Regions from separate parts of the Nocardia sp. NPDC046473 genome, predicted to be linked through region 1. Evidence: riboswitches for the same ligand, from Rfam matches in the RefSeq annotation. Region 1 holds a riboswitch; the other holds the start of a gene.

Region 1 (15,885 bases):
CCTGGCACTGGTCGGCCTCGCCATCACCACCGCGGGACTGGCGGCGCTGGATGTCTGGGCCCCGACCATCGGCGGCGCCGCGGAGGCAACGGCCATCCTAGGCATCACCGCAGTCGTCGGCGGCATGCGCTTCTTGGCCCTGCGCGGTTTGGTCTTCTGAATCTCGTCGAGTGAGGGGAATCAGCCCCGGTCCCAAAGCTTTTGGGACCGGGGCTGATTTGCGCTCGGGACTAGCTCTGGCGTTCGGCCAGGCGGGCGAGCAGGCGCTTGTGCACGGACGGGGGCAGCATGTCGGTGACGTCGCCACCGAAGGTCGCCACCTCCTTGACCAGCGAGCTGGACAGGAAGCTGAAGGCCGGGTTGGAGGCGATGAAGAAGGTCTCGACACCGGAGAGCTTCTTGTTCATCTGGGCCATCTGCAGCTCGTAGCCGAAGTCGGTCGCGTCGCGCAGACCCTTCACGATGGCCGTGACGCCCTGCTCCTTGGCGAAGTCCACCAGCAGGCCGTACCACGACTCCACTCGGACGTTGGGCAGGTGGGCGGTCGACTCGCGCAGCATCTCGATGCGCTCGTCGATGCTGAACATGCCCTGCTTGTTCTTGTTGATCGAGACGGTGACGACGACCTCGTCGAACTGAGCCGCTGCCCGCGCGAAGACGTCGATGTGTCCGTTGGTCACCGGGTCGAAGGACCCGGGGCACAGTGCTCCTGCCATGGTCAGACGCTATCGTGCGGGCGGGTCACGCGGCACGGAGGGTGCTCGAAACCACACGGTCAGTCGAAAGTCGCCATCTCGATGCGTGTTTCGCCGTACTTGCGCGGCTTCATCGCCGAATAGCCCGCAGGCCATTCGATTTCCGGCGATCGGCGTGCCCGCTCGACGACGACGAGGGCGTCCGGACGGAGCCAACCATCGGCCAGCGTCCGCAAGTCATCGAGTACCGCGTCGATCTCGACCGCGTAGGGCGGATCGGACAGGACCAGGTCGAATTCGCCTGCGCCGCCCAGTGCCAGCACACTCGCCACGGTCGCGACGCGCAGCTCCGCGCCGGGCAGCCCGACATCGGCGATGTTGCCGCGGACGACCTCGGCGGCCTTGCGATCGGCTTCGACGAGCAGTGCGTGGGCGGCGCCGCGGGACAACGCCTCCAAGCCGAGCGCGCCCGAGCCCGCGTACAGGTCGAGCACCCGGATGCCATCGAAGTCGATCCGCGCGTCGAGCGCGCTGAACACGGCTTCCCGGACCCGGTCCGAGGTCGGACGGGTCCCGGCGGGCGGCACCCGCAGCCGCCGCCCGCCTGCCGTTCCGGCGACGATCCGGGTCATTCGGACTCGCGCACGGCGAGCTCGATCAACAGGTCGCCGCCCTCGACCTGCTGCACCTGGCCGATCGCGACCCGGCCGACGGTGCCCGCCCGCGGCGCGGTGATCGCGGCCTCCATCTTCATCGCCTCGATGGTGCCGACGGTATCGCCCGCGGCGATCGAATCGCCCTCGGACACGGCCAAGGTCACCACGCCGGCGAACGGTGCGGCGATGTGACCGGCGTTGCCCTTGTCCGCCTTCTCCGCGGCGGGGATGTCGCTGGCGATGGAACGGTCGCGGACGGCGACGGGACGCAGCTGGCCGTTGAGGATGCACATGACCGTGCGCATGCCGCGCTCGTCGGGCTCGGAGATGGCTTCGAGGCCGATGAGCAGGACAACGCCCGGTTCGAGTTGGACGCGGTGTTCCTCGCCGTGGCGCAGGCCGTAGAAGAACTGGTTCGCCGACAGGCCCATGGTGTCGCCGTACTTCTCGCGGTGGGCGTTGAATTCGGCGGTGGGCGCGGGGAACAGCAGTCGGTTCAGGGTGGCGCGGCGTTCGGCGGAGGTGCCTGCCAAGCCTGCCTCGTCGGCTGCGGTGAGCGGCGTCTCCGGCTTGGCCGCACCGCGTCCGGCCAGTGCGCGGCTGCGGAAGGGTTCGGGCCAGCCACCGGCCGGCGTGCCGAGTTCGCCACGCAGGAAACCGATTACCGAGTCGGGGATGTCGTAGCGGCCCGGGTCGGCGGCGAAGTCTTCGATGTCGACGCCGGTGCCGACCAGGGCGAGCGCGAGGTCGCCGACGACCTTGGAGGACGGGGTAACCTTGATCAGGCGGCCCAGGAGTCGGTCTGCGGCAGCGTATTTCGCTTCGACTTCCTCGAACCGGTCACCCAGGCCCAGTGCGATGGCCTGCTGGCGCAGGTTCGAGAGTTGGCCGCCGGGGATCTCGTGCGTGTAGACGCGTCCGGTCGGGGCCGGGAGCCCGGACTCGAAGGGCTTGTACACCTTTCGCAGCGCTTCCCAGTACGGCTCGAGGTCGCAGACGTTCTGCAGGTTCAGTCCGGTGTCGTGCTCGCTGTGCGCCGCGGCGGCGACGATCGCGGAAAGCGCAGGCTGGCTGGTGGTTCCGGCCATCGCGGCACTCGCACCGTCGACAGCGTCGGCACCGGCCTGCCAGGCGGCCAGATAGGTCGCCAACTGCCCGCCGGGGGTGTCGTGGGTGTGCACGTGGACCGGGAGGTCGAAGTTGCTGCGCAACGCGGTTACCAGAGTGGCGGCGGCGGGGGCGCGCAGCAGCCCGGCCATGTCCTTGATCGCCAGGATGTGCGCGCCGGCGTCGACCATCTGCTCGGCGAGCTTGAGGTAATAGTCCAGGGTGTAGAGGGTTTCGTCCGGGTTGGACAGGTCCCCGGTGTAGCTCATCGCGACTTCGGCGATGGCGGTACCGGTTTCCCGCACCGCATCGATCGCCGGGCGCATCTGATCAACGTTGTTGAGCGCGTCGAAGATCCGGAAAATATCGATACCGGTCGCGGTGGCCTCGGACACGAACGCCCGCGTCACCTGCTCCGGATACGGCGTGTAGCCCACGGTATTGCGGCCACGCAGCAGCATCTGCAGACAGATGTTCGGCACGGCCGCGCGCAAGGCCGCCAACCGCTCCCACGGGTCCTCGTACAGAAAGCGCAGCGCCACATCGTAAGTCGCCCCGCCCCACGCCTCGATCGACAGCAGTTCGGGAGTCAGTCGGGCCACGTGCCCGGCGACACCGAGCAGGCCGTTGGTGCGCACGCGAGTGGCCAGCAGGGACTGGTGCGCGTCCCGGAAGGTGGTATCGGTGACGCCGACTGCCTGCTGCGCGCGCAACGCCTGCGCGAAACCCTCGGGCCCCAGCTGCAACAGCCGCTGCCGAGAGCCGTCCGGCGGCGGCACCGACAGATCGATCGCGGGCAGCTTGTCGTGCGGATAGACCTTCGTCGGCCGCTCGCCGTGCGGCTTGTTCACCGTGACGTCGGCCAGATAGGTCAGGATCTTGGTGCCGCGATCCGCCGACCCACGTTGGTTGAGCAGCTCCGGACGCTCATCGATGAAGGACGTGGTGACCCGCCCCGCCTTGAAGTCCGGGTCGTCCAGCACCGCGAGCAGGAACGGAATGTTGGTGGTAACGCCACGAATTCGGAACTCGGCGAGCGCCCGCTGCGCCCGTGCGACCGCCGCGCCGAAGTCGCGGCCGCGGCAGGTGAGCTTCACCAGCATCGAGTCGAAGTAGGCGCCGATCTCCGCGCCGAGGTTGGCGCCGCCGTCGAGCCGGATGCCCGCACCGCCCGGCGTGCGGTAGGCGGTGATGCGGCCGGTGTCGGGCCGGAAGCCGTTGTTCGGGTCCTCGGTGGTGATCCGGCACTGCATCGCGGCACCGCGGATGCTGACCGTCTCCTGACTGAGCCCGAGCTGTTCAAGGGTCTCCCCCGCCGCGATCCGCAGCTGCGACTGCACCAGGTCGACGTCGGTGATCTCCTCGGTCACCGTGTGCTCGACCTGAATACGCGGGTTCATCTCGATGAAGACGTGCTTGCCGCGCTCGTCGAGCAGGAACTCGACGGTGCCCGCGCAGCTGTAGCCGATCTCCTTGGCGAAGGCCACCGCGTCGGCGCAAATGCGGTCGCGCAGTTCGGGATCCAGGTTCGGCGCGGGCGCGAGCTCGATCACCTTCTGGTGCCTGCGCTGCACCGAGCAGTCGCGTTCGAACAGGTGCATCACGTTGCCGTGCTGGTCGGCCAGGATCTGCACCTCGATGTGGCGCGGGTTCACCACGGCCTGCTCGAGGAACACGGTCGGATCGCCGAAGGCCGACTCGGCCTCGCGCGACGCGGCCTCGATGGACTCGCGCAGGTGCTCGGCATCGGCCACCCGGCGCATGCCGCGCCCGCCGCCGCCGGCCACCGCCTTGACGAAGATCGGGTAGTCCAGCTCCTGCGACGCGGCGAGCAGCTCGTCCACGTCCGCGGACGGCGCGCTGGAGCGCAGCACCGGCAGCCCTGCGGCCTTGGCGGCGGCGATGGCCCTGGCCTTGTTACCCGCCAGCTCGAGCACCTCGGCGGACGGGCCGATGAAGGTGATGCCCTCGCGTGCGCAGGCCGCGGCCAGGTCCGGATTCTCGGACAGGAAGCCGTAGCCGGGGTAGACGGCGTCGGCGCCGGCCGACTTGGCCGCGTCGACAATGGCGTCGATCGACAGATACGCCCGGACCGGGTGACCCTGTTCACCGATCTGGTAGGACTCGGCCGCCTTCATCCGATGGACCGAATTGCGGTCCTCGTACGGGAAGACCGCTACCGTCCCCACGCCGAGCTCGTAGGCCGCGCGGAAGGCCCTGATGGCGATCTCGCCGCGGTTGGCAACCAGAACTTTCGTGAACATCCGCCTAAGGTACCCGGACTCCGCCTCCTCACAGACACGGAAGGGGGCTTCGCAAGCATCTTCACAACCCGGGCTAGCACCGTTGTGAAGATCCGAGCCCCGCGACGTCACATCGTCAGATCCAGTGCATCGTGCGATACCGGAACCCGCCCCGGAACTGACCTACGGCGAGGCCGATCATCAATCCGCGTTCTTCCGCGACTAATCCGCGAGTAAAGGGCAGCCGAATCATCCGTAACAAAACTTCAGGCAGATGAATTTCGGGTAAACCATTCTTTGGGAATTCGCCGTTCAGGCGCGCAAGGCCGAGGCCTCTGCTGCGGCCCTGTCGATAGCCGGGTCGAAAGCCATGGCGATACCGATAGGCGACCAGGGCCTCGGCCAGATAGCCGAGGCGGTATCCCTCCCGATGAGCCCGCCAGCCGAATTCGAGATCCTCGTTGGCGGTATAGCTGGCGTCCTGTCCGCCGAGCTTCCGATAGACCTCCGCGCGGCACGCCATGCTCGTGCCGACGATCACAGGAGCATAAACGCCGGGCGGCTGGAATTGGTCCGGTGCCGGGATGTTGGCGACCAGGCGCGGGTGGTCCGCGTTGAGCGAATCGCCTTCGATCGCAGAACAAGTCAGGTCGTAGCCCTCGTCCAGGAACTCGACCATGCGACTGACCCAGCTCGGGTACGCACGGTCGTCGTGATCACAGAACAGTAACACCTCGCCCGTGGCACTACCAGCCCCGACATTTCGGGCAAATGCGGCACCGGACCTGCCGGACGCGTCGACGTACTGGAGCTTCAGTCGATCCCGGACCTGGTGGTTTTCGATATGGATGCGCACGTCTACCGGTGAGCCGTTGTCGGCTATGACAACGTCGAATTCCCCCGGATAATCCTGACGCGTCAAGGCGTCCAGCTGTATATCGAGCAGATCACGGCCCTCGGCCGTCTCCACATATGTTGGAATGACGATCGATACCGACCGTTCAGTCACCACAAGCACTCCTGCTATCGAACCCCGCGCCGAAGCCTCCCCCAGAGGATGACAACTTTAGACATATTCCGGAAAGCTGGGCTACACCCGATTTCCGTGGGGTTCCTCACAGACTTGGACAAGCGACCAGACGATGCGGGTCAGCTGATCGAGAACGACCGCCGCGCCGCCCGGTCGCACCGCGCTCTCGTCCCGCGCCCTATGCTGGTGGGTGCAGCTGGTTCACCGCGCGCGTACGAGATGGAGCCCCGTCGTCGCGTTGCGGAGCCGAGTTCGGCCGCCCCGAAAGGGCGGACGGGCGAGAGGGAACCCGGTGGGAATCCGGGACTGTCCCGCAGCGGTAAGCAGGAACGAACGCCGTCACAAGCACTGGGCGCGATACCCGGGAAGCGACGGCCAGTAGGTCGGCCGACGAGGCCGGTGCCTGTGAGTCCGAAGACCTGCCAGCCGTGTCGGATACGCCGTATCCGACGGCCACCGCCTCGTGGATCTGGGCGCGCGGTCTACCAGTACTTGATGCGTCGGGGCTCTGTTCGTCGGATCTCCTGACGTGTCTCCCGGTAGCCGCGCAGCCCGCATGGCGTGGGCCCACGACACCAGCACTGGAGAGACAACGTGACTGTTGTAAATCAGACACCGTTCACCGCAACGGTTCTCGGGCTACCTAGGGTCGGACCGCGGCGTGAGCTCAAGCGGGCCACCGAGGCCTACTGGGCAGGCAAGATCGACGCCGCTCAGCTGCACACGGTCGCACGCGACCTGCGGCACGCCCAACTCGCCGAACTACAGGCGGCAGGCCTGGATTCGATCCCGGTGGGCACCTTCTCGTACTACGACCAGGTACTCGACACCGCCGTCCTGCTCGGCGCGCTGCCGCCGCGGGTGGCCGGGATCGCCGATCCGCTGGACCGCTACTTCGCCGCCGCGCGCGGCAACGACGTAGTCGAACCGCTGGAGATGACCAAGTGGTTCGACACCAATTACCACTACCTCGTGCCGGAAATCGACCAGGACACCGCGTTTTCGCTGAACCCGGCGAAGCTGCTCGACGAGGTGCGCGAGGCGCTCGCGCTCGGCGCGCCCGCTCGCCCCGTAGTGGTCGGTCCGATCACCTTCCTGAAGCTGGCCAAGGCCACCGATGGTGCGGCCCTGGACCGGCTCGCCGAACTCGTCCCGCTGTATCGCGAACTGCTCCGGCTGCTGGCCGAAGCGGGCATCGGCTGGGTGCAGATCGATGAGCCCGCGCTGGTCACCGACCTCACCGAGGCCGAAATCGAGCTGGTGCGAAGCACTTACACCGAGCTCACCGCTTCGGCCGAGCGACCGGCGATCCTGGTGGCGACCTACTTCGGGCACGCCGACGCGGCGCTGAACGCATTGGCGAGCACCGACATCGAGGGCGTCGCGCTCGACTTCACCTCCGGCACCAGCGTTTCCGACGTGGCCGGCGTTCCGGCGCTGGCGAGCAAGCTGCTGGTGGCCGGTGTGGTCGACGGACGCAACGTCTGGCGCGCGGATCTCGACGCCGTGCTCGCCACGCTGGGCACCCTGCTGGGTTCGGCTGCCTCGGTGGCGGTTTCGACCTCCTGCTCGCTGCTGCACGTGCCGTACACGCTGACTGCGGAGACCAAGCTGGACGAGCGGCTGCGGTCGTGGCTGGCCTTCGGCACCGAGAAGGTGGCCGAGGTTCGGCTGCTGGCGATCGCGCTGACCGAGGGCACCGACGCGATCGGCGCCGAATTGGCCGACACCCGTGCGGCATTGGCGGCGCGGCAGGCCGACACCCGGCTGCACGACCCGCAGGTGCGGGCCAGGCTGGCCGAGCTCGGCCCGGACGCGATCCGGCGCGCACCCGCCGAGGAGCGCCGCGCGCTGCAGCAGGAGCAGCTGCAACTGCCGCCGCTGCCGACCACCACCATCGGCTCGTACCCGCAGACCTCGGCGATCCGGTTGGCCAGGTCCGCGTTCAACAAGGGCGAGATCGCTGAGGCGGAGTACATCCGCCGGATGCGCGCCGAGGTCGCCGATGTCATTGCGCTGCAGGAGAAGTTGGGCCTCGACGTGCTGGTGCACGGCGAGCCGGAGCGCAACGACATGGTGCAGTACTTCGCCGAACAGCTCGACGGCTTCGCCGCCACCGAGCTCGGCTGGGTGCAGTCCTACGGTTCCCGCTGCGTGCGGCCGCCGATCCTGTTCGGCGATGTCAAGCGGCCGACGCCGATGACCGTCGACTGGATCAGCTACGCCCAGTCGCTCACCGCGAAGCCGGTCAAGGGCATGCTCACCGGGCCGGTCACCATCCTGGCCTGGTCGTTCGTCCGCGACGACCAGCCGCTCGGCGACTCGGCACGGCAGGTCGCGCTGGCGATCCGGGACGAAACGGTGGATCTGCAGGCCGCGGGCATCCGCGTCATCCAGGTCGACGAGCCCGCGCTGCGCGAGCTGCTGCCGCTGCGCAAGGCCGACCAGCAGGCCTACCTCGACTGGTCGGTGCAGTCGTTCCGACTGGCCACCTCCGGTGTTTCGGACGCCACCCAGGTGCACACCCACCTGTGCTACTCCGAGTTCGGCGAGGTGATCGACGCGATCGCCGGCCTGGACGCCGACGTGACCTCGATCGAGGCGGCACGCTCGCGGATGGAGGTGCTCGACGACCTCAACGCGGCGGGCTTCGACCTAGGCGTCGGGCCGGGCGTCTACGACATCCACTCGCCCCGGGTGCCCAGCGTCGAGGAGATCACCACCTCCTTGCGCGCGGCACTGAAAGCCGTTCCCGCCGAACGACTGTGGGTCAACCCCGACTGCGGGCTGAAGACCCGCGGCCAGGTCGAGGTAGCGGCGTCGCTGCGCAACATGGTCGCCGCCGCGACCGCCGTGCGCTGACCGGCTCGGCCGTTCGCTGACGTTCAGCCCCCTTCGCGTTTCCCGGAGGGGGCTGAACTGCGTCTCGCGCCCCTCTTGTTTATGACTGACCGGTCATTCATAATCATGACATGCCGAAGAAAGTCGACCGAGCAGGCCGTCGAGAGGAGATCCTCGATGCCGCGGTCCGTGTGTTCGCCCGCAAGGGCTTCGCCGCCTCCCGCATCGAGGACGTCGCCGCCGAGGCGGGTATCGCCAAGGGCAGCGTGTACCTGTACTTCGACAGCCGAGATGCGTTGCTGGTCGGCGTCTTCCAGAGTTACGCCGCGCGCTCGGAGCAGGTACTGACCGAGCTCGGCACCGGAGCGGCGCTGGACCGCCTGGCCGAACTCATCCGCGGGACGATCGAACTGCTCGCCGCCCACCCCGATCATGCGCGCGTCCTGCTGGATGTCTGGGCGGCCAACCCGCCACTCGATATGGCAGCGGTGTATCACGAATATCGCTCGGCCATAGCGGATCTGCTGCGGCAGGCACAGGCCGAGGGCGCCTTGCGGCCCGGCATCGATGAACAGCATGCCGCGGTCATCGTGGGGGCTATCGAGGGCTGCCTCATCCAGGCCTTGGTCGACCCGAACGTATCCCTGCTCGCCTTGGCCGAGCCGGTGGTGCAGATCTGCGTGACAGGAATCCGTCGATGACTCTCACGGATCGACTGATCGCCCCGAACGCCAGCGCAGGCGAGGTCACCGCCGGTTTCGGCGCCGCATTCCTCGGCGCCGCACTGGCCTTCGGCCTGGCGCGGCACGCGGATCTCGCGTGGCTCGGCAGCGCCGTGGTCACCTTCGTCGCCTTCGACCTGTTCGGCGGTGCGGTCGTCAACGCGACCGATTCGGCGAAGCGCTGGTACCACCGGCCGGGCCGGACCGCCCGGCACCACCTCGGCTTCGTCGCCATCCACATTCAGCCGTTCCTGCTCGCCCTGGTGGTCCCCGGATTCGGCTGGCTCACGGCGGCCACCATCTACAGTCTGGCCCTGGCCGGCGCGATACTCGTCACGACCGCCCCACGAGAGCTGCGCCGCCCCATCGCCTTCGGCACCACCGCCATCGCACTCACCATCGCCACCAGCATGCTCACTATCCCGCACGTGGTGGCCTGGTTCGCTCCCCTCTTGCTGATCAAATTGCTACTCGCACATCTGCTTCCGGAGGACGCCGCCCACTGACGGTCGGTGCCGCCGCCCCAGCAGGAGGCACCGACCCTGCGACTTACTCGGGTTCAGGCTCCGGTCGCAGCCCTTGCCGCCGCCGTGACGTGTATCGCTCGCACGGCTCTTCGGCCCGCTTGACCGGTTGCAGCCGCGACCTGGAACTCATCCCTCTTCGCCACGCCGTATGACACCCGGGACAACGATCCATCCCAACCCCTCCTTGCACCTAGTGAAACCACTCCAATGAATCGCCCCTATCCACCTTCGACGCGTGCGCTCGCGGTTCGGTTCCGACCAGTTGCCACGAATTTCCCAGGGCGGCAGTCGGTCAGCCCTCCAGGTTGAAGGCCTGGTTGATGGCCCCCATGTCGAAGTAGTCGCGCCAGGCGACGATGGCCCCGTCCGCCACCTCGAAGACGCCGGTGACCGGGAGCGGAATGGCCCTGCCCGCGGTGCGCAAGGTGTCGGTGCGTTCGTTCATCACCAAGTTGCCGGAAACGATCTGGTGATGGATGTCGAAGTCGACGCCGTCGAAGGTGGCCAGGAAGCCGGTGAGGAAGTCGCGGATGGCGGTGCGGCCGACCACCGGTTCCATCGGAATGTTGTGGTATACCGCATCTTCGGCGAAGAAGGCGGCGATGCGCTCCGGATCCGGGTCGGACCAGCTGCGGCACATATCGCGGACGAGTTCGTCGGGAGTCGGCATGGGCGGGCTCACTTTCTGCTGCCGGGCGGGCGAACCGCGTAGTGCGCGACGCCCTCTCGATTGAACCAAGCAATTGCTCGGTTCGGAAGCTTTTGCTCTTCCGGGCCGTCGGCCCCGCGCGCCCTAGGCTGGCGGCATGAACGACCGACCACCGCGTTACCGCTTGATCACCGGCGTCGATGACGCCGCGTTCTGCGAACGGATCAGCGAACTGCTCGAGCAGGGCTATCGACTGCACGGCTCCCCCGCCGTTACCTTCAACGGCACCACCGTGATCGCGGCACAGGCGGTGATCCGGGACGACGATTAGCAGGCACGTAGGATGTGTTTCTTCGCCACCCCGTCTGAGCTGAGCAGCGACCGCCCTTCGCACGCTACACAGCCTGGATATCGCGCAAAATACCTTGCAGCGGCATATTTCCAGATAAAAGAAGCTTGGAAATGCGATGATTGCGAAGACCCGGGACTACGATCTTTCCGTGCGGAAGATGTATGCGGGCGCGCGCCTTCGGCGGTTGCGCGAGGAACGCAGACTCACCCAGGCGGCGCTGGCCAAGTCGCTTGATCTGTCACCCAGCTATCTCAATCAGCTGGAACGTGATCAGCGGCCGCTCACCATCCCGGTGCTGCTGAAACTCAACTCCACCTTCGACCTCGACGTCCAGTTCTTCGCCGCGGACTCGGACGCGCGCCTCGTGTCCGACCTGCACGAGGTGCTCATCGACGCCGCGGGCGGGCACACCGCGCCGCTGACCGAGGTGGAGGAGCTGGCGACCAGGCAGCCAGAGGTCGCCCGGATCGTCGTCGCGATGCATCGCCGGCTGCGCGCCGCCACCGACCAGCTCGACCTGCTCTCCGCCCGGGTGTCCGCGCCGACCGGCGCGCCGGGCATGCCCATGCCCTACGAGGATGTGCGGGACTTCTTCTACGACCACCACAATCACATCCCGCAGCTCGATATCGCCGCCGAGCAGCTGTTCGAGCAGTCCGGCCTGACCATCGGCTCGCTGGATCGCCAGCTCGCCAGGGTGGCCGAGGAGCGCGCCGGTGTCACCGTGCTGGTGCGCGGCGACGGCGCGGATCCGTCCATCCCGAAGCGGCAATACGATCCCGACAGCCGCACGCTGACCCTGGCCAGGCGACTTCGACCGGGGCAGCGCGCCTTTCAGATCGCGACCACGCTGGCGTTCCTGCTGTACGGGACCGAGCTGGACGGGGTGCTCGCCGAAACGCCCTCGCTCACCGGCGAATCCCGCACGCTGGCGCGGATCGGGCTGGCAAACTACTTCGCCGGCGCCCTGGTGCTGCCGTACGGGCGTTTCCTACGCTCGGCCGAGGAATTGCACTACGACATCGACCTGCTCGGCCTGCGCTTCGAGGTCGGCTTCGAAACCATCTGCCACCGGCTGAGCACGCTGCAGCGGCAAGGCCAGCGCGGGGTGCCGTTCTTCTTCGTCCGTACCGACCGCGCGGGCAATATCTCGAAACGCCAGTCCGCCACCGCCTTTCACTTCTCCCGGGTCGGTGGTAGCTGCCCGCTGTGGGTGGTGCACGAGGCGTTCGCGCATCCCGGCCGGATCCTGCCGCAGATCGCGGAGATGCCGGACGGGCGCCGCTACCTGTGGATCGCGCGCACCGCGATGACCGCGCCGCACGGATTCGGTACCGCGACAAAGAATTTCGCGATCGGTCTCGGCTGCGACATCGAATACGCGGATCGCCTGGTGTATTCGGCCGGACTCCAGCTCGACGATCCGACGACGGCGGTGCAGATCGGCGCTGGCTGCAAGGTCTGCGAGCGGCCGTCCTGCCCGCAACGCGCCTTCCCGCACATCGGCAGCCCGCTCGCGGTCACCGAGAACACCAGCACCGACCTGCCTTATCCGCGCATCGGTCGCTGATCCACACCGGTTACCACCCGCGATCGCAACGCAGGCAGGAGTTTCTCGGCGACCAGGTCGAGCTGGCGGTGCACGTCGAGGGAACCCAGGCGCAGGATGAGGTGAGTGGCGCCCGCGTCGAGGTAACGGGCCAGCCAGTCGGCGCAGTCCTCGGCGGTGCCGCCGAAATACGCTTGGATGGTGGACATTTCCGCTAAAGATCGGCGGTAGTACTGGCGCACATAGCCTTCCAGCTCGGCCTGCGCACGCGCCGAGTCGGGATCCAGCACGATCGTCGCGTACATCGCGGGAGTCACCGCGCGGGTCGTTTGCTGCTGGATCGCCTGCCAGGCACGGGCATACGCGGCCGGGTCCGGGAGGTAAGGCAGCCAACCGTCGTAATGGCGAGCGACGCGGGCCAGCACCTTCGGTGTGTCACTGCCCGCCAGCCAGAGCGGTGGCCCGCCCCGCGTCGAGGTCGGCAGCGCCCGCGCCAAATCGGCCAGCTGCCAATACTTTCCGTCGAACTCCGGTGCACCGGTCCAGGCCGCGCGCCAGATTCGCACCGTCTCGTCCAAGCGGCCGACCCGTTCATCGAACGGGATGCCGATCGCGTCGAACTCGGCTCGGCTCTCCGGCAGCGGAAATCCCGCGCCGAGTCCGAGGACGAGCCGGCCGGGACCGAGTTGGTCGACGGTCGCCGCCGCGTGCGCGCCGAGCAAAGGATGCCGCAATGTCGCGGTCCAGGCCGCGGTGCCCAGCCTGATCCGGGAGGTCGCGGCGGCGACGGCGCCGAGCAACGTCAGTGGATCAACCCTGGTGCGCGCCAACGGCGAATCACCGGTCCACACCGCATCGAATCCGGCGTCCTCGGCGACCTGCGCGAGACGCACCAGGCTCGGTGCGTCGTGCCGTCCGGTCATCGCGGTTTCCCGGCTCGGCAACAGAATTCCGACCTCGATCACGTGCTGATCGTCCCGCGCACGGCGTGCCTTGTCGATTACCCGACAGGTAATCGACAAGGTAGCGGATAGGGTGCCCGGCTTCGGCGCACGCATTCCATTCGTCCAAGCCTCGGCCCCGATGCCCGGTTTACCGTGCGAATCATGGCAACAACACACCCTTCCAGCACGGACAACACGATCAAGGATCGCCTGGTAGCGCTTCTCGACGAGTGGATGGCCGCCATCGTCACCAACGACGCGGCCAGGATCGCCGACTACATGACCGACGACTGGATCATGGTCTCCGAAAACGGGATCACGCCCGCCGCGCGGTTTCTCGCACTGGTCGAGTCCGGTGCGCTCAGCCATTCGGCGATGCAGCGGGTAAGCGACGCCACGATCGAATACCGGGGCAACGTCGCGGTGCTCACCGTGCGGGCCACCAATACCGCGCACTTCCAAGGCAAGCGGTTCGACGCCGACGAGTGGACGACGGACGTCTTCGTCGAGACCGAGCAGGGATGGCGGTGCTCGCTCACCCATATCACCGCCGTCACGACCGAATGAGGCGCCCCGATTCCGTTGCCGATCAACCGGTTACGACTTGGCCAGGTACTCCAGGCGTTCGGAGTCGACCGCCGCGTGCATCATGCTCGCCAAACCGGGATGCTTCTGCAAACCTGGATCGGCCTCGACCACCTCGCGAGCGAGTTCCTGTGCGGCGGTGATGACTTCGAGATCGTCGAGCAGCGACAGCAGCTTCAGCGAGCGAGCGGTGCCGGACTGGGCGGCGCCGAGCACATCGCCCTCGCGGCGGGTGCGCAGGTCGAGCACGGCGAGTTCGAAGCCGTCGGTGGTGGCGGCGACCGCGTCCAATCGGGCCATCGCCGAACCGTTGGGTGCGGAATCGGTGACCAGCAGGCACAGGCCGGGATGCTTGCCGCGGCCGATGCGGCCGCGTAGCTGATGCAGCTGGCTGACGCCGAAGCGGTCCGCATCGACGATCACCATCACGGTCGCGTTCGGCACGTCCACGCCGACCTCGACGACGGTCGTGCAGACCAGCACGTCGACCGAGCCGTCGTTGAAAGCGCGCATCACCTGGTCTTTTTCATCCGCTGGCAGGCGGCCGTGCAGCAGGCCGACGCGCAGTTCGGCCAGCGGGCCGGTGCTCAGCATCTCGAAGACGTCCAGCGCGGCCTGCGTTGTCGGGCCTTCCTTTTCGGGCTCGGCCGCCTTCGACTTGCCTTTGGCCGACTTACCGGAGGCCTCCTCGTCGTCACCGATGCGTGAGCACACCACATAGGCCTGCCGACCGGCCTTGACCTCCTCGACGATGCGCTCCCAGGCGCGGTCCACCCAGTTCGGATGCTGTCTGCGCGGAACAACTTTGGAGGTGATCGGCGAACGCCCCCTGGGCAGTTCGGTGAGTGTCGAGGTCTCCAGGTCGCCGAGGGTGGTCATGGCGATGGTGCGCGGGATCGGCGTGGCGGTCATCACCAGCAGATGCGGGCTGGTGCCTGCTTTCGCCTTGGCACGCAGTGCATCTCGCTGTTCGACACCGAAGCGGTGCTGCTCGTCGACGACCACCATGCCGAGGTCGAAGAACTCGACGTTGTCCTGGATCAGCGCGTGCGTGCCGATCACGATGCCCGCCTCACCGGTCATCGCCGCCAGCAGCGCGGCCTTCTTGGTCGCGGTCGACATCGAACCGGTGACCAGCACCACCTTGGTCGCGTTGTCGCCCGCGCCGAGTTCACCGGCGTTGCCGAGATCGCCGAGCATCCCGCGCAGGGACCGATAGTGCTGGGCGGCAAGAACTTCCGTCGGTGCGAGCAACGCGCACTGCTGACCGGCATCGACGATCTGCAGCATCGCCTGCAGCGCGACGATCGTCTTGCCCGAGCCGACCTCGCCCTGCAGCAAGCGGTGCATCGGATGGCTGCGCGACATGTCGGCGGAGATTTCCGAGATCACCTGCTGCTGGCCCGCGGTCAGCTCGAACGGCAGCCGCTTCTCGAACTCGGCGGCGATGCCGTCCGGTCGTGGCGGACACGGGCGCGCGGCGCGGCCGGACACCTCGTGGCGGCGTTCGGCGAGCACCAGCTGCAACGCCAGCGCCTCGTCGAAACGCAGACGCTGCTGTGCCTGTTCGATGTCGGCCTTGTGCTCGGGTAGGTGGATCAGGCGCAGCGCGTCGGAGATCTTCAGCAGCGAACGGTCGTCCCGGGTCGCGTCCGGTAGCGGATCGTCGATCGGGTCCAGCTGATCGAGCACCTGCCGCACGCAGGCGAGCACGTCCCAGCTCTGCACCTTCGCGGTGGCCGGGTACACCGGGATGAACTCCCGCTCCATGAACGAGGTGTCCACGCCCTCAGCGCCTTTCGCGCTCTGCGCCAGCCCGCGCAGGTCACCGCCGCCACGCACGGTCTTCACCGCGACGACCGACTCGTCGCCGTCGTTCTCGGGCAGGATCAGATAGCCAGGATGACTCAGGTTCCATTGACCGGGCCGCCAGTAGTTGACGGTGCCCGACATCATCGCCCGAAGACCTTCCCGGACAACATATT
Region 2 (15,885 bases), on a different contig from region 1:
GGAGGTGGCGTTTCCGGCGGTGCGTGAGGTGGTCGGTGAGCGTGCCGCGATGCTGACTTCGAGCGGCATTCGGATCGAGGCGGGCAACGGCACTGCGCCCGCGGTGGCGCGGGCGGTCATCGCGGCAGGCGCCGATCTGCTGGAACTGCGGATCGACGAAAAGTCCTTGGAGGAAGTGTTTTTCGAAATGACTCAGTTGGAAGTGGCGAAATGACGGTGAAAGACCTGTTGGCGAGCACGAAGGCGGAGGCGCTGCGGCTGCGGAAGTGGCCCGCGTTCTGGATCCTCCTGGGGACCTGGATTCTGCTGAACCTCACCTTCGCCTACCTGTTCAACTATCTCGCCTACACCTCGGGCGAGTCGGGCCGGATGTCGAACGGTCTGCCGAAAGACGCGCTGCTGCACCAGATGCTGCCCGCCGCGGTGCCGGAGGTGTTCACCCAGGGCATGGCGATGTTCGGCGGCGCGCTGATGCTGGTGCTCGGCGCGCTGACCACCGGCAGCGGATATGGCTGGGGTACTTGGAAAACCGTGTTCACCCAGGGGCCGTCGCGGATCAGCGTGGTCGGCGGGGTGCTGGTGAGCCTGTTCGTCGTGGTCGTCGGGCTGGTGCTCACCGCTTTCGTCATCGATACCGGGGTGGCGGCGCTGATCGGTGCGACTCAGTCGCAGGCGCTCGCGTTGCCGTCGGTGCAGCAGTCGTTGCTCGGAATCCTCACGGGCATCGCGATTCTCGGTATGTGGACGTTGGCGGGCGCGCTGATCGGCAGCGTCGCTCGTGGTCCGGCAATGGCCGTCGGCCTCGGTCTGGTGTGGGTGCTGGTGGTGGAGAACCTGTTGCGCGGGGTGGCGTCGATCTTTTCGCCGATCGCGGTTATCACCGATCACCTGCCCGGCACCGCCGCCGGTTCGATGGCGGGGGCGATGCGGACGGTCGGTGCGGGGACGCCCGGTGTGCTCGACATCCTGTCGCGGACCGAATCGCTGATCATGCTGGGGATCTACATCGCGCTCTTTGTGGTGGGCACCATGTGGTTGATGCGCAGGCGCGATCTGGTGTGAGCTACTGGTGTGAAAGCCGTTGGTGGACAACCACCAACGGCTTTCGCGGATCAGTCGAGCACAGCGTGGGCGAGCCTGCCGAGGGCGTCGGCGATCTGCGCCGAGGTCAAGCCTCGACTGCGTTGCTGCTGGTAAACCTCGGCTCCCAATGGCGCGAGCAGTGCATCGATGAGTGCGTCCGGCTCGCGAATCTTGCCCGCCAGCAACAGGGCTCGCACGTGGGCGGACCAGAACCCGTACGAGCCCGTCGCGAATCGCGCCCCACCGATCTCCGCGCCGAGCACCAAATCCGCGTGTGCGTCCAGCAATTCGACCATCGCGGCGTAGAACGCGGCCAGTCGGGCCGCGGGCGGCGCACCGGGGCCCAGCGGCGGTGCGCCGCCGATCAGCTGCTCCTGCAGCGCCCGCTCGTGTTCGTCGAGCAATGCGACGGCGATCGAATTCGTGTCCGGGTAGCGGCGATACAGCGTGCCGCGGCCGACGCCTGCCGCCTTGGCGATGTCGTCCATCGTCACGGTCCGCGGGTCGCGGGTGGCGAACAGTTCGGCGGCCGCGGCGAGCACCTTGGCCCGGTTGCGCGCCGCGTCCGCGCGCTCCGGCGGGGCGGCCGCTCGCCCGCTGAGCAGATCCGTGTGCCTGGTCATGTCGCTGACTGTACCTGAGTTCCGGAATAAGTGGACACAATGTCCATTTGTCGATACTCTCGGATTCGGGACTAAGTGGACACAACGTCCAGTTGGACTGATTGTCGGTCCGGCGATGCGGAAATACAGAGTGAGGTCTAGTTATGAGCACGTTGTTGCACCTGGATGCGAGCGCCCGTACCAGCTCGATCAGTCGTGAGTTGAGTGCTGTCTTCGCCGATGTGTGGCGCGCCGCTAACCCTGATGGCGGGTATCGCTACCGAGATCTGGCGGCCGAACCGATTCCGTTCATCGATGCGGCGTGGACCGAGCTGTGCGACGCGGTACTCGCGCAGAGCAGCACTGATGTGGATCGGCTCAGTGAGCTGGTGCGCACGCCCGAGCAGGCGGCGGCGTGGGCGATCATCGAACCGCTGCTGGCCGAGGTGCTTGCCGCGGACGTCATCCTGATCGGCACCCCGATGTACAACTACTCGATTCCGGCCGCCCTCAAAGCGTGGCTGGATCAGGTGACGTTCCCGCGAATGTCACTGGGCCACCGCCGTTTCGTCGTCGCGACTGCCCGCGGCGGCGCCTACTCACCCGGTGCGCCGAAGGCCGCGTTCGACTACCAGGAGCGGTTCCTGCGCGACTTCTTCGCGGGCCACTTCGCCGTCCAGGACACGGTTTTCATCAATGCCGAACTGGCCAATGCCCGCCAGGATCCCGCGCTGGCACACCTGCGCGGCAAGCACGACGAGTCGTACGCGCTCGCCCTCGAGACCGCACGCAATCTCGCTAAGGAGTACTGACATGAACTGGGTCGTCCTCGGCCTCGCGGGCCTGGTCGAGATCGTCTGGTCGCAGAGCATCAAACCGACGGAGAACTTCACCCGCCTGGTGCCGACCGTGATCTGCTTCGTCCTCGGCGTCACCGCGGTGTACCTGCTGTCCAGGGCCATGCAGACGCTGCCGGTCGGTACCGCGTACGCGATCTTCACCGGGATCGGCGCGGTCGGCGCCATCGGCCTCGGCATCGTGTTCAACAAGGATCCGCTCAGCGCGGGCCGGGTGTTCGCCCTCTCGCTGATCATCGGCGGCATCGTGCTGGCCAGGGTCACCAATCCCGAATGACCTGCTGGCGTACCTGCGGCCAGCTTCGATGTTTCTAAAATGCCTCTGCGGCAACTGATCTCGCGTGTACATGGGTAACTCGCCGGGTACCGGGTAACGTGACGACCGCCCTCACCGCCGGCCGCCGACGCAAGAGCCGCGGCACTCGAATCTGGCCTGAATTCGCGGAGAGGCGGAACTGAAAGGACCGTGATGCCAACACGTACCGCGCGTACTGCCTGGACGGGCACTCTGCAGGAGGGGTCGGGGCAGGTCGAGCTGGCCAGCTCGGGCGTCGGCAAGTACGACGTGTCGTTCCCGAAGCGTTCCGCCGAGGACGCCGACGGCACCACCAGCCCGGAGGAGCTGATCGCGGCGGCGCACTCGTCCTGCTACGCGATGGCGCTCTCGGCACAGATCGGTAATGCGGGCGGGACGCCGGAGAGCCTGGACGTCAGCGCCGACGTGACCCTCGGCCCGGACCCGGCCGGTGGCTTTCGGATCAGCGGCATCAAGCTGACCGTGCGCGGCAAGGTCTCCGGCCTCGACGCGGACGGCTTCGCCGCCGCGGCCGAGGCCGCCAAGGCGGGCTGCCCGGTCAGCAAGGCCCTCGCCGGCGTCGACCACATCCTCCTCGACGCGGCCCTCGTCTAACTCGGCACAGCCGACTGCCCGGTTCGCGCACTATGGTGTGTGAACCGGGCAGTTTTGTGTGACAACCGATTTCGTGTGCCAAGGGTCAGGCTCGGCGAAAGTAACGGCGGGCGCTCGGGCGGTACATCGCGGGGATGGCGATCAGGACCGCGACGATGTGAACGGTGCGGAACAGGCCGATCACCGCGGATTCGATGGTGATGCCGGCGAAGAGGTCGCCGAACTTGTCCGCCGACAGCAGCGCCGCCAGCGGTTCGATGATCAGCGAGAGCAGGCCGATCACGCCGATGCCGAAGGTCAGCAGGACGCGCGCCCAGCGCGCGCCGTGCGTCATTCGGATGGCGACGACGAGCACGACCAGGTAGATCCCCAGTCGCACGGCGAGTCCGGTCGCCAAGCCCGCTAGGTCGATCTCGTCGCGCTCCAGTAGCAGCGCGGTCTGCTCGATCGCCTCGGCGACACCGGCGAGCAGGGCGACGACGAGGGCGACGAACGCGACGAGGACGGCGCGCGGTGGTTGTGCTGGTGCGCCCGAATGCAGCGGCGCGGGCAAAAAGGAAAGGGCGGTGCCGGTCATGACACCGACACTGCCCCTCGTCTTCCGGATGCGGATCAGCCCGCGGTAGCGATCGACTCTCGTACCGGAGTATCACTGCGCGTGGCGAATTCGCTGAGCGCGGCGAAGCCGAGGGCCAGGCAGGCCCATAGCGTCGCGGTCTCGGCCAGCGAGGACGCCCGGAACTGCCACAGCAGCGTGGCCGGGAAGTTCGCCTTCACCTCGTTGATGCCCGGCAGCAGGATGTAGCCCGCCGCCGTGACGAGGACGAACGCGGCCAGGCCGCCGATCAGTCGCAACGTGCTCAGCTGACCGCGCAGCAACTTGTAGACGTACACGCTCGCGCCGACGGCCACCAGGCCGAGCAGCACGGCGGCCACCCAGAGCAGGGTCCGCTGATTGATCGTCTCCGGATCACCGACCGCAGGTGGGTTCGCCGGGTACTTGAAGAACGGCACCGCCACGATCGCGGCCCAGCCGCCGAGACCGATCCCGAGCGCGAGCTTCGGCCCGGACAGCGTGGTGTAGCGGCGGGCGAAGTGGGCGACGGAGGCGAAGATGGCGCCGAGCGCGAGACCGGCCAGGCCGAGCGCGAGGAACTGTCCCGCCTTCTGGCCGGTGCGGCTGACCAGCGGTTCTTCTTCGTCACCGTGCGAATGCCCGTTGGTCGTTTCCGCTTCGGTGCCGTGCGGATGATCCGCGGCGGCCGCGCTACCGGCCTCTTCGATGGCGATGGCGGCGTCGACCTTCGGTTCGCCGATGAAGAAGCCGACCGAGGCCGCCAGCAGGCCCGCGATGAGACCGGCCAACAGGCCGCGCAACAGCAGGGTCCTGAGGGAACCGATCAATGGCACGGAAGCCCCAGCAGGTGACGTCCGTCGTGCATCAGCTCATGCAGGTACATCCCGCTGCGCGAGATGACGCCCTGATCGAAGCCGACCAGGTACAGCGTGAGCAGTGCCAGTAGAACGACACCAACTGTGACGAGCACAGTGGCCAGTGAATCGGTTGCCCGGCTCGGCGAATGCGCGATTGCCATGCGAGTCCTCCTAGGGATGCGCGTCCCGTCGAATGGGTTGCGAAGGAGCCGGTGTCTGGCTGTCCGGCACCCAGGGGCTCGGTGCATGGAATACAGTGGCGCGACCGCTCCGGAATTTCACCGGATTACCGCATCACCCTCGCGTTTTGTCATTCGAACTGTGACACCTGGAGGCACCCGCCGTCAATACGAACAGGGGGGTTGTGCCCTGAGGTCGGGCGAGTCGCCGGGCAGGTCGGTCCGCCCGGCATTGCTCGACAGCTCAGTCGGCGGGCTTGGCGGCCACGTCGATGACGACCTCGAATTCCAGCAGCGACGCGCCCGTGGAGACCGGCTTCTGCCGCTCGCCCGCATGCGCCTCGCGCGCAGGCCCGTCCCGCCACGCCGCGAACGCTTCTTCCGAATCCCACTGGGTGACAACGAAGTACCGCTTGTCACCGGCGACCGGCCGGAGCAGCTGGAAGCCGAGGAAGCCCGGCGAGCCCTCGACCGCGTGCGCACGGTGGGCGAACCGCTTCTCCAACTCGGGGCCCGCGCCCTCGGGAACCTCGATCGCGTTGATCTTCACAACAGCCATGGGCTCGACAATACGACCCGCGAGCGTCCGCCCGGTATGGGCCATATCGGGGGTACCGCGCACGGCGGGGGCGCGCCGGGCAGAATCAGCGGGGTGTTGCACGACGAAGGTGGAGCGGGTGTGCCGATCCTGCTGCTGCACGGATTGATGGGCAGTGCCAGGACCTGGCACGATCAGCTGGACTGGCTGCGCGACTACGGCCACGTCTACACCTTCGACGCCGCCGGGCACGGCAGGCCCGCGCCGGACGAGCTGACCACCGAGGCCTTCGTCGCCGATCTGGCCGCCGCGACCGCGGGCATCACCGAACCGATGGTGGTGATCGGGCATTCGATGGGCGCGCTGCACGGCTGGGTGTTCGCCGCGACCTATCCCGATCGGGTGCGCGCGCTGGTGGTCGAGGACATCGCCCCGGATTTCACCGGCCGGACCGCGGCCGACTGGGCGGCGATGATCGAGGCGTGGCCGCAACCGTTTCCGGATGCGAATGCGGTGCTGAGGTACTTCGGGCCGGTCGCCGGGCGGTACTTCCTCAACTCGTTCGAGCACGGCCCGCACGGATACCGGCTGCACGGGTCGGTCGCGACGTTCCGCGATATCTCCGAGGAGTGGGGTAGTCGCGACTTCTGGCCGCAGTGGCACGCCATCCGGGTGCCCGCGCTCTTACTCGAGGGGGAGCACACCATCACGCCGCCCGGTCAGATGCGTCAGATGGCCGCGGCGCATCCCGACGCCGAGCACGTACTCGTCGCAGGCGCAGCACATCTCGTGCACGACGACCAACCCGACCAGTACCGCGCCGCCGTCGAGCGCTTCCTCCGCCGCGTGCTGAACGCCTAGTTGCCGCCTTCACCGGCGAGGGCGAACAGGCCGTCGCCGGTTTGCTCGATCAGCCCGTCGACCAGTAGCGAGTCCAGGGCCCGGGCTCGCTGACCGGGGTCGCGCGGCCAGGCCAGATCCAGACTCACCCGCTCCACCGGGCCCGTCGCGCCGCGAAGGACGTCGAGCAACCTACCGCGCGCTTGGCGATCGGTGCCCTCGTATTTCTGTGTGCGACGGACGATTTCGGAGATGGGACGGCCCGCGGCGACCCACGCGCAACTCGGCAACGGGCAGCGTGAACAGTCCGGTGTGCGTGCCGTGCACACTGTCGCACCGAGCTCCATCAACGCGGCCGAGAACACCGCCGCCCGATCGATCTGTTGCGGCAGTAGAGCTTCCGTCTCCGGCAGATCACGCGACGACGGATTGCCCGCCTCCGCGCGACCGTGCACCGCGCGCGCGACGACTCGGCGAACGTTGGTGTCCACCACCGGAACCCGTTGCCCGTACGCGAAACACGCGACCGCTCGCGCCGTGTACGCCCCGATGCCGGGCAGGCCGAGCAGCACGTCCACGTCGGTCGGCACCTCGTCACCATGCTCCGCGGCCAGCACCCGCGCGCATTCGTGCAGCCGCAGCGCCCGGCGTGGATAACCGAGCTTGCCCCACGCGCGCAGCACCTCGGCCTGCGAGGAGGCCGCCATCGCCGACGGCACCGGCCAGCGCGCCACCCACTCCCGCCAGATCGGCTCGACCCGGACCACCGGCGTCTGCTGCAGCATGATCTCGCTCATCAGGATCTGCCACGCGGTGACCTCGCGGCGACGCCACGGTAGGTCGCGCGCGGTCTCCTCGTACCAGTCGAGCAACACGTCGGCATCGATGGTGTTCGGTGCTTTCCTCACGGTTCCTGTCCTACTGCCGCCAGCTGGTATTTGCCGACCCGTAACCAAACGAACTCGCTGGTAACCCAAGCCTTGTGCACAATGGTCGGTATGCCTGATTCAAATCCGGTCAGTGCCTGGAAGTCTTTGCGCGAAGGCAACGACCGTTTCGTCTCCGGTGCGCTGCAGCATCCTAGCCAGGGCGCCTCCGACCGAGCCAAGCTCGTTAGTGGCCAACACCCGTCCGCGATCCTCTTCGGCTGCGGTGACTCCCGGGTCGCCGCCGAGTTGATCTTCGACCAGGGCCTGGGCGACATGTTCGTGGTGCGCACCGCGGGCCACGTCGTGGACAGCTCGGTGCTCGGCTCGATCGAGTACGGCGTGCAGGTGCTCAACGTTCCGCTGATCGTGGTGCTCGGGCACGACAGCTGCGGCGCGGTGAAGGCCACCATCGACGCGCTGGACGGCGGCGAGGTGCCTGGCGGATTCATCCGCAGCGTGGTCGAGCGGGTCACGCCTTCCATTCTGATCGGCCGCCGGGAGGGTCTGTCCACCGTCGACGAGATGGAGGCCAGGCACGTCGTCGAGACCAGCAGGCTGCTCATGCAGCGGTCGATGATCATCTCCCAGCGGGTGGCGACCGGCGAATGCGCGATCGCCTGTGTCACATACAAGCTCGCCGAAGGACAGGTGAAGTTGCAGCGTGTCGTCGGCAACATCGGCGAGCTCGCCTGAGCCGGAGTCGTCGCCGTTTGCCCAGCGTGCGGGCCGGAATTCCATCGCCACGATCGCCTGATCCGGATCGACACGCCGTGCGCATGAGTCATCGTGCCCGGTCGTGCCCTTACCGTTGAGGCGTGCTGGAACCGAATGGACCGCTGCCACCGGAGATCTATTGGCGTCGTCGCGCATTGGCGATCGGCGCACTGGTCGTCGCGCTGGCGCTGGTCATCTGGCTCGTGCTGACGGTGTCCCGCGGCGGCGACTCGCCCGGTGACACCAAGCCCGTCGTGGCCGGTTCGTCGTCCACGACGCCGAGCAAGCCTGCCGATGCCACGACGACAAAAGCCGCGGGACCAAGCGAATCCGGCGCGGCGGCGACATCGAGCGTTTCCCCGTCCGCGTCGAATGAACCGGCCGCGGGCCCGGGGCAGTGCCCCGATCAGTCGCTGGCGATCAAGATCAGTGTGGACCAGCCGACCTATCGGGTCGGCGAGCAGCCGAACTTCCGGATCGTCATCACCAACATCTCCAGCGCGCAGTGCCAGCGCGACATGAACCTGGCGCAGATCCAGGCGTCGGTGCTCTCGCTGGACGGCCAGCGCCGCTTCTGGACGAGCTCGGACTGTTCGCCCGTCGACGAGTCGAACCAGCGGAACCTGAAACCCGGTGAGCAGGCGCTGTTCACGGTGCGCTGGTCCGGCACCACCTCGCAGCAGGGCTGCGTCGGCGAGCGGGTGCCGGTGCCCGCCGGGGCGTACCAGGTGATCGCGCAGTTCGGTTCGCTGCACAGCTCGCCGGAACCGTTCAATCTGACGCCCGCCTGAGCGACTCCGGATTCGGTTGGGCCCGTTAGAAATCGGGTGCCACTTCCTTCGCCTCCTGCGGCGCGCGCCGCTTGCGGGTGCCGGTGATGCGGATGGCCGAGCGCACGTCGGCCACCTCGTGGATCTTCATGCCACCGCGCTTGAGCGGGGCGTAGCCGGGCGGCACCAGCGCGGTGGTGAAGCCGAGCCGCTCGGCCTCGGCCAGCCTGCGTTCGAGTCCGGTCACCTTGCGTACCTCCCCGGCCAGGCCGACCTCGCCGAGAATCACCCAGCCCGCCGGAATCGCCACCTCGGAATTGGCGCTGGCGATGGCGAGCGTGATGGCCAGGTCGGCGGCCGGCTCCAGCAGCCGCATGCCGCCCACCGTCGCGGCGTACACGTCGGACTTGCCGACGAACACCTTGCCGCGGCTCTGCAGCACGGCGAGCACCATCGCGACCCGGTTGTAGTCCAGGCCGCTGACCGCGCGGCGCGGATTCGGGATCTCGGTCTCCACCGTCAGGCCCTGCACCTCGGCGACGAGCGGGCGCTTGCCGTCCATCGCCACCGTGACGGCGGTGCCGGGCACCGAATCGGTGCGGTGGTGCAGGAACAGTCCGGACGGGTCGTCCACGCAGGCGATGCCGTCCTCGTGCAGCTCGAAACAGCCGACCTCGTCGGCGCTGCCGAAGCGGTTCTTGATGCCGCGCACCATGCGCAGCGATGAGTTCTTGTCGCCCTCGAACTGCAGCACCACGTCGACGAGGTGTTCCAGCGTGCGCGGGCCCGCGACATTGCCGTCCTTGGTGACGTGCCCGACCAGTAGCACCGCGATCCCGCTCGCCTTGGCCAGCGAGGTCAGCGCGGAGGTCACCGCGCGCACCTGGGTGACGCCGCCGATCACGCCGTCCACCTCGGGCGCCAGCATGGTCTGCACCGAGTCGACGACCAGCAGCGTCGGTTGCACCTGCTCGACGTGCCCGAGCACGATCGAAAGGTCGGATTCCGCAGCCAGATACACCCTTTCGTGCACGGCGCCGGTCCGGTCGGCGCGCAGCCGCACCTGTCCCGCGGATTCCTCCGCGGTGACGTAGAGCGATTTGGCGTCGTGCTGCCGGGCCCAGCGGTGTGCGACCTCGAGCAGTAGCGTCGACTTGCCGACGCCGGGCTCGCCGGACAGCAGCACCACCGAGCCGGGGACAACGCCGCCGCCGAGCACCCGGTCGAGCTCACTGACTCCGGTCGGCTTCGCCCTGGTGATCTGGGAGTCGATGCTGGAGATCGGCGCGGCGGCGGTGCTCGGCAGCATCGCGCGCCTGGCCGGGGCGCCCGCACCGGTCGCCGCGACGGCTACCTCGTCGACGGTGCCCCACGCGCCGCAGTCGGGGCACTTACCCACCCACTTGGCGACCTCGTGCGTGCAGGCGGAGCACCGGAAGATCGACCTGGTCTTTGCCACACGCGCACCTTACGTACCGCCTCCGACAACATGTCGGATAAGAACGGCTGCCGCACCCGTCGGGTGTGGCAGCCGTCTCCGTAAGGGGGCTATACGGTCAGTGTCCGCCGGTGTGCTCTGCCTCGGCTGCGCCGGACTTGTCTGACTCGTGCCGCTCGGTGGCACCCGCGTCGACTGGCACCTGGACCTGCACGGTGCCGTTCTGCTTGAAGTTGAACGCCACGTTGTAGGTGAGGCCCGGCGTGATGTCCTTGGTCAGGCCGGTGATCTCGATCAGGATCGGGCGCGCCTCGGGATCCGTGGTCGCCTCGGCAACATCGGCATGGTCGGGCTTGGCCGAGGTCGGCGCGGCCGCAGCGGTCGGCGCCGCGCCGTGCGCGTCGCCCGCGGGTGTCGCGGCCTTGACCGGCTTGGTGGCCGCGACCACAGTTTGCTGCGGAGCCAGCTCGACCGTCGTCTTGCCCGTCGCCGGGGTGATCTTCACGGTGCCGAGATCGGTGGTGAGGCTGGTCAGCTCGTCGGGCACCGACGGGCTGTTGTTGATGATCGACAGCGCGATGACCGCCTTGCCGCCCTTGGTGTTGTTGTACTCGGTGCCCTGGGCGGGGAAGACGATGTGCACGTTGCGCAGCGCGATCTTGCCGACGTCGGCGTGGTTGCCATTGATCGCGGCGACCTGGTCCGCGGTCTGCGAGATCTGGCCCGAGCTACAGCCGGCGAGCGCGATCGCCGCACCTGCGGCGAGTGCGGCAACCGGCACCATGCGACGTCGCGCCTTCTTCAGGGCGGTCACAGCTTTCAGGGCAGTCACGGGTTGTCCCTCCATGTCGACCGGGTCACTCCGCAAGGGAGAGTAATAACTAGGCAGCGTAGTAGTTCCCGTCGCGGACCGGGAGCCGGGGCTGTGTCTGATCGGCGGCGCCTGCGGCGCTGCGTGTTCGCGGCCCCTGAGACGGGCCGCGAACGGCGCTCGCGGAACTCGCGCGTGTCGGTCGGTGGTGCGGGGAGCGGACACTCACATCGTTGGTAACAGTTTGGTCGAGCATCGACGGATCGCGCACGCGCTGCCTGCTCGGGTCGGGGGGCCGGTTCGGGGACAGTGCGGGGAGGTAACCCGTTCTGGCACAACATAATGCACACCGGGCGGTCGTTGTCAAGCCCCACCGCTGCCTCGTTGTGGCCCTGACCTGCACAGTTGATCGCGCCGTTACCGAGTCGCATGTTAAACTGTGAACATCGAAAGGGGCACGGGACACATGATTTTTAAGGTCGGAGACACCGTCGTTTACCCCCACCACGGAGCGGCGCTGATCGAAGCTATCGAGACTCGCACCATCAAGGGTGAGCAAAAAGAGTATCTGGTCCTGAAGGTCGCCCAAGGCGATCTGACTGTTCGGGTTCCCGCAGAGAACGCTGAATACGTCGGCGTACGTGATGTCGTCGGCCAGGAGGGTCTCGATCGAGTCTTCCAGGTTCTGCGCGCGCCGCACACGGAGGAGCCGACCAACTGGTCCCGCCGTTACAAGGCCAACCTGGAGAAGCTCGCCTCCGGCGATGTGAACAAGGTGGCCGAGGTCGTCCGCGACCTGTGGCGTCGAGAGCAGGATCGCGGCCTGTCCGCCGGTGAGAAGCGGATGCTCGCCAAGGCCCGTCAGATCCTCGTCGGTGAGCTCGCGCTCGCCGAGGGGACCGATGACGGCAAGGCCGAGACGCTGCTGGACGAGGTCCTCGCCGCGGCTTCCTGACCGTGAACAAACTCGACAACGGTGCTCGTCTCACCGACGGAACCGTCGTTGCTTTGGTGCCTGCCGCCGGTCGCGGCGTCCGCCTGGGTGAAGCCACGCCCAAGGCGTTCGTCCCGGTCGGCGGCAGCCCTATGGTCCGACTCGCCGTCGAAGGCCTGATCGCCTCCGGAGCGGTCGACCGGATCATCGTTATGGTTCCCGCCGAATTCGTCGAGAGCGCCGTTGCCCTGCTGCCGCCCTCGGATTCGGTACACGTGGTCGTCGGCGGCGCCGAACGCATCGACTCGGTGCGGGCAGGCCTCGCCGCCGCACCCGAGGCCGCCTACTACCTCGTGCACGATGCCGCGCGCGCCCTCACCCCGCCCGAGCTCATCGCCCGGGTCGCCGCCGAGTTGCGCGCCGGCCACCTCGCGGTGGTCCCCGCGCTTCCGGTCGCCGACACCATCAAGTCCGTCGACGCGGCGGGCGCGGTCACCGGCACGCCGGACCGCGCGCAACTGCGCGCCATCCAAACCCCGCAAGGCTTCGCGGGCGAACTGCTGCGCTCGGCCTACCTGTCCGAGGGTGTGCAAGCCACCGACGACGCCGGCCTGGTCGAACTGCTCGGCACCCAGGTGCGCACGATCCCTGGCGATCCGCTGGCTTTCAAGATCACCACCCCGCTCGATTTGCTGCTCGCACACGCGGTGCTCGACGGCGCGGACCTACGCCGGGCGGTGGCTCAGTGAACATGCGAGTCGGCATCGGCAGCGACGTGCACCCCATCGAACCGGGCCGCCCATGCTGGATGGCCGGACTGCTCTTCGACGGCGACGACGGCTGCGCCGGACACTCCGACGGTGACGTCGCCGCCCACGCACTCTGCGACGCACTGCTGTCCGCGGCCGGACTCGGCGACCTCGGCTCGGTCTTCGGCACCGACCGCCCGGAATGGGCCGGCGTCTCCGGCGCCGCCATGCTGAAGGAAGTGCGCAGGCTGCTCGGCGAGGCGGGCTTCGAGATCGTCAACGCGGCGGTCCAGGTGATCGGCAATCGGCCCAAGATCGGCCCGCGCCGCGACGAGGCCCAGCAACTGCTCGGCGAGCTGCTCGGCGCCCCGGTTTCGGTTTCCGGCACCACCACCGATGGCCTCGGACTCACCGGTCGCGGCGAAGGCATTGCCGCCATGGCGACCGCTCTGCTACAAGCCTGTCGCTGACCCAGCTCCGGCGGACCTGAACCGGGTCCGTGAACAGGCTTATCTACCAGCTAGGATCGAACGCCGTGACGCTGCGCCTCTTTGACACCGACACGCGAACCATGCGCGACTTCGCGCCCCTGGTCCCCGGCCGTGCCTCGGTGTACCTGTGTGGCGCCACCGTGCAGGGCGCGCCACACATCGGCCACGTGCGCAGCGGCGTCGCCTTCGACGTGCTGCGCCGCTGGCTGCTCGCGCACGACTACGACGTGTGGTTCATCCGCAACGTCACCGACATCGAGGACAAGATCCTCACCAAGGCCGCCGATGCGGGCCGGCCGTGGTGGGAGTGGGCGGCCACCTACGAGCGCGCCTTCGACGACGCCTACGAGACCCTCGGCGTGCTGCCGCCGTCCGTGCAACCACGGGCCACCGGCCATATCACCCAGATGGTCGACATGATGCAGCGGTTGATCGAGCGCGGCCACGCGTACGCCTCCGAGGGCAACGTCTACTTCGACGTGGTGAGCTACCCCGACTACGGCAGCCTGTCCGGCCACCGCCTCGACGACGTGCACCAGGGCGAGAGCGCGGGCGAGGGCAAGCGCGACCCGCGCGACTTCACCCTGTGGAAGGCCGCCAAGCCCGGCGAGCCGACCTGGCCGTCGCCGTGGGGCCCCGGCCGTCCCGGCTGGCACCTGGAGTGCTCCGCGATGGCCGAGTTCTACCTCGGCCCCGAATTCGATATCCATTGCGGCGGAATGGATCTGGTGTTCCCGCACCACGAGAACGAGATCGCCCAGTCCAAGGCGGCCGGTGACGGCTTCGCCCAGTACTGGTTGCACAACGGCTGGGTGACCATGGGCGGGGAGAAGATGTCCAAGTCGCTGGGCAACGTGCTGTCCGTGCCGAATGTGCTCACCCATGTGCGTGCCGTGGAGCTGCGGTTCTACCTCGGCAGCGCGCACTACCGCTCGATGCTGGAGTACTCGGACAAGGCGCTCAACGACGCAGCCCAGTCTTACCAGCGGATCGAGGCGTTCGTGCACCGGACCGCCGATCGTGCGGGCGACGTTCCGGTCGGCAAGTGGACCGACGCGTTCGCCGCGGCCATCGATGACGACCTCGCCGTGCCGAAGGCGCTGGCCGAGATTCACCGCGTCGTGCACGAGGGCAACAAGGCGCTCGAGGCCGGTGCGATCGACAGTGCACGGGACCTGGCCGGACAGCTCCGCGCCATGCTCGGTATCCTCGGTGTCGACCCGCTGGATCCGCACTGGTTCACCCCACGCGACTCGTCGGCGGCACTGGGCGCGCTCGACGTGCTGGTGCGCGCCGAGCTCGACCGCCGTCAACAGGCGCGAGCAGACAAGGATTGGGCGAGCGCCGATGCCGCCCGCGATCGATTGCAGGCAGCCGGAATCGAGGTCACCGACACGCAAAATGGTCCCGAATGGGCCCTTGGCGCTGCGCCGCAGACGGCGCCGGACGCGCTACAACCTGGAAAGGCCAAGTAATGGCAGGCAATTCGCAGCGTCGTGGTGCGATCCGCAAGGGCGGGACCAAAAAGGGCGCCGTCGTCGGCTCCGGCGGCAAGCGCAGGCGCGGGCTCGAGGGTCGCGGCGCGACCCCGCCCGCCGAGGCGCGCACCAAGCATCCCGCGGCCAAGCGGGCCGCCGCCGCGGCGAAGGCCGCCGCCAAGGGTGGCCCCCGCGGCAGCTCGGGCCGTGCGGCCGGACGCAAGGACGACGACAGCCCGGAAATGGTGCTCGGCCGCAACCCGGTGGTCGAATGTCTGCGCGCGGGCGTGCCCGCCACCGCGCTGTATGTCGCGCTCGGCGCCGAGAACGACGAGCGGCTGTCCGAGAGCGTGCAGATGGCCGCCGACGCGGGCATCTCCATCCTCGAGGTGCCGCGCGGCGACCTGGACCGGTTGAGCGCCAACGGCATGCACCAGGGCGTCGCCCTGCAGGTGCCGCCGTACCGCTACGCGCACCCGGACGACCTGCTCGCCGAGGTCCGCAATTCGCCGGAGCCTGCCCTGCTGGTGGCCCTGGACAACATCACCGACCCGCGCAACCTCGGCGCCGTCATCCGCTCGGTCGCAGCCTTCGGTGGCCAGGGCGTGCTGATCCCGCAGCGGCGCAGCGCGAGCGTCAGCGCGGTCGCCTGGCGCACCAGCGCAGGCGCCGCGGCCCGGCTGCCCGTCGCCCGCGCCACCAATCTGACTCGCACACTGAAGGATTGGGCCTCGCAGGGCATCCAGGTGGTCGGCCTCGACGCGGGTGGCGACACCACCCTGGACGACTTCGACGGCCGCGAAGCCACCGTCATCGTGGTCGGCTCGGAGGGCAAGGGCCTGTCCCGTCTGGTCCGCGAGAACTGCGATTCCATCCTCGGCATCCCGATGGCGGGTCCGGTCGAATCCCTCAACGCCTCGGTAGCCGCAGGCGTAGTCCTCGCCGAAATCGCTCGCCAGCGCCGTTCTTGATCCCGCGCCGCAGGCGCGAAACGCCCCTCGGCACACGGCAATAGACGCGTCGGGGCGCGCTGTCCCCGTAGAATTCGGCTCGTGGTGATACCCAATCAGCCCATCGGGAATCCGGTCGAGCATCCGAACGCGACGGCGGTGCTGTGGCTCGGTGCGG

The links. Region 1 has a riboswitch for cobalamin ahead of metE (5-methyltetrahydropteroyltriglutamate--homocysteine S-methyltransferase). Riboswitches for the same ligand answer to the same signal wherever they lie in the genome.
Region 2: it holds a riboswitch for cobalamin, as region 1 does, so the genes downstream of both, ABZ942_RS06625 (CbtB-domain containing protein) here and metE (5-methyltetrahydropteroyltriglutamate--homocysteine S-methyltransferase) in region 1, are expected to answer to the same signal.

What each region holds. Positions count from the first base shown of each region.
Region 1 covers NZ_JBEYZJ010000001.1:487,344-503,228, reverse strand. The annotation lists gene ABZ942_RS02365 (GtrA family protein) at 1-160, shown strand, start outside; gene coaD (pantetheine-phosphate adenylyltransferase) at 231-716, opposite strand; gene rsmD (16S rRNA (guanine(966)-N(2))-methyltransferase RsmD) at 776-1,327, opposite strand; gene ABZ942_RS02350 (pyruvate carboxylase) at 1,324-4,722, opposite strand; gene ABZ942_RS02345 (glycosyltransferase family A protein) at 4,838-5,710, opposite strand; cobalamin riboswitch at 6,012-6,152, shown strand; gene metE (5-methyltetrahydropteroyltriglutamate--homocysteine S-methyltransferase) at 6,326-8,593, shown strand; gene ABZ942_RS02335 (TetR/AcrR family transcriptional regulator) at 8,704-9,273, shown strand; gene ABZ942_RS02330 (hypothetical protein) at 9,270-9,800, shown strand; gene ABZ942_RS02325 (SgcJ/EcaC family oxidoreductase) at 10,114-10,491, opposite strand; gene ABZ942_RS02320 (DUF1737 domain-containing protein) at 10,628-10,801, shown strand; gene ABZ942_RS02315 (short-chain fatty acyl-CoA regulator family protein) at 10,971-12,392, shown strand; gene ABZ942_RS02310 (LLM class flavin-dependent oxidoreductase) at 12,371-13,336, opposite strand; gene ABZ942_RS02305 (nuclear transport factor 2 family protein) at 13,478-13,882, shown strand; gene recG (ATP-dependent DNA helicase RecG) at 13,913-15,885, opposite strand, start outside.
Region 2 covers NZ_JBEYZJ010000002.1:225,915-241,799, reverse strand. The annotation lists gene ABZ942_RS06665 (ABC transporter ATP-binding protein) at 1-214, shown strand, start outside; gene ABZ942_RS06660 (ABC transporter permease) at 211-1,062, shown strand; gene ABZ942_RS06655 (helix-turn-helix domain-containing protein) at 1,113-1,706, opposite strand; gene ABZ942_RS06650 (NAD(P)H-dependent oxidoreductase) at 1,850-2,497, shown strand; gene ABZ942_RS06645 (multidrug efflux SMR transporter) at 2,499-2,819, shown strand; gene ABZ942_RS06640 (OsmC family peroxiredoxin) at 3,012-3,452, shown strand; gene ABZ942_RS06635 (hypothetical protein) at 3,538-4,029, opposite strand; gene ABZ942_RS06630 (CbtA family protein) at 4,065-4,862, opposite strand; gene ABZ942_RS06625 (CbtB-domain containing protein) at 4,853-5,047, opposite strand; cobalamin riboswitch at 5,076-5,243, opposite strand; gene mhuD (mycobilin-forming heme oxygenase MhuD) at 5,310-5,624, opposite strand; gene ABZ942_RS06615 (alpha/beta hydrolase) at 5,718-6,464, shown strand; gene ABZ942_RS06610 (A/G-specific adenine glycosylase) at 6,461-7,351, opposite strand; gene ABZ942_RS06605 (carbonic anhydrase) at 7,442-8,065, shown strand; gene ABZ942_RS06600 (hypothetical protein) at 8,188-8,877, shown strand; gene radA (DNA repair protein RadA) at 8,903-10,315, opposite strand; gene ABZ942_RS06590 (hypothetical protein) at 10,413-11,126, opposite strand; gene carD (RNA polymerase-binding transcription factor CarD) at 11,572-12,060, shown strand; gene ispD (2-C-methyl-D-erythritol 4-phosphate cytidylyltransferase) at 12,063-12,788, shown strand; gene ispF (2-C-methyl-D-erythritol 2,4-cyclodiphosphate synthase) at 12,791-13,258, shown strand; gene cysS (cysteine--tRNA ligase) at 13,324-14,754, shown strand; gene rlmB (23S rRNA (guanosine(2251)-2'-O)-methyltransferase RlmB) at 14,754-15,728, shown strand; gene ABZ942_RS06560 (DUF4190 domain-containing protein) at 15,810-15,885, shown strand, end outside.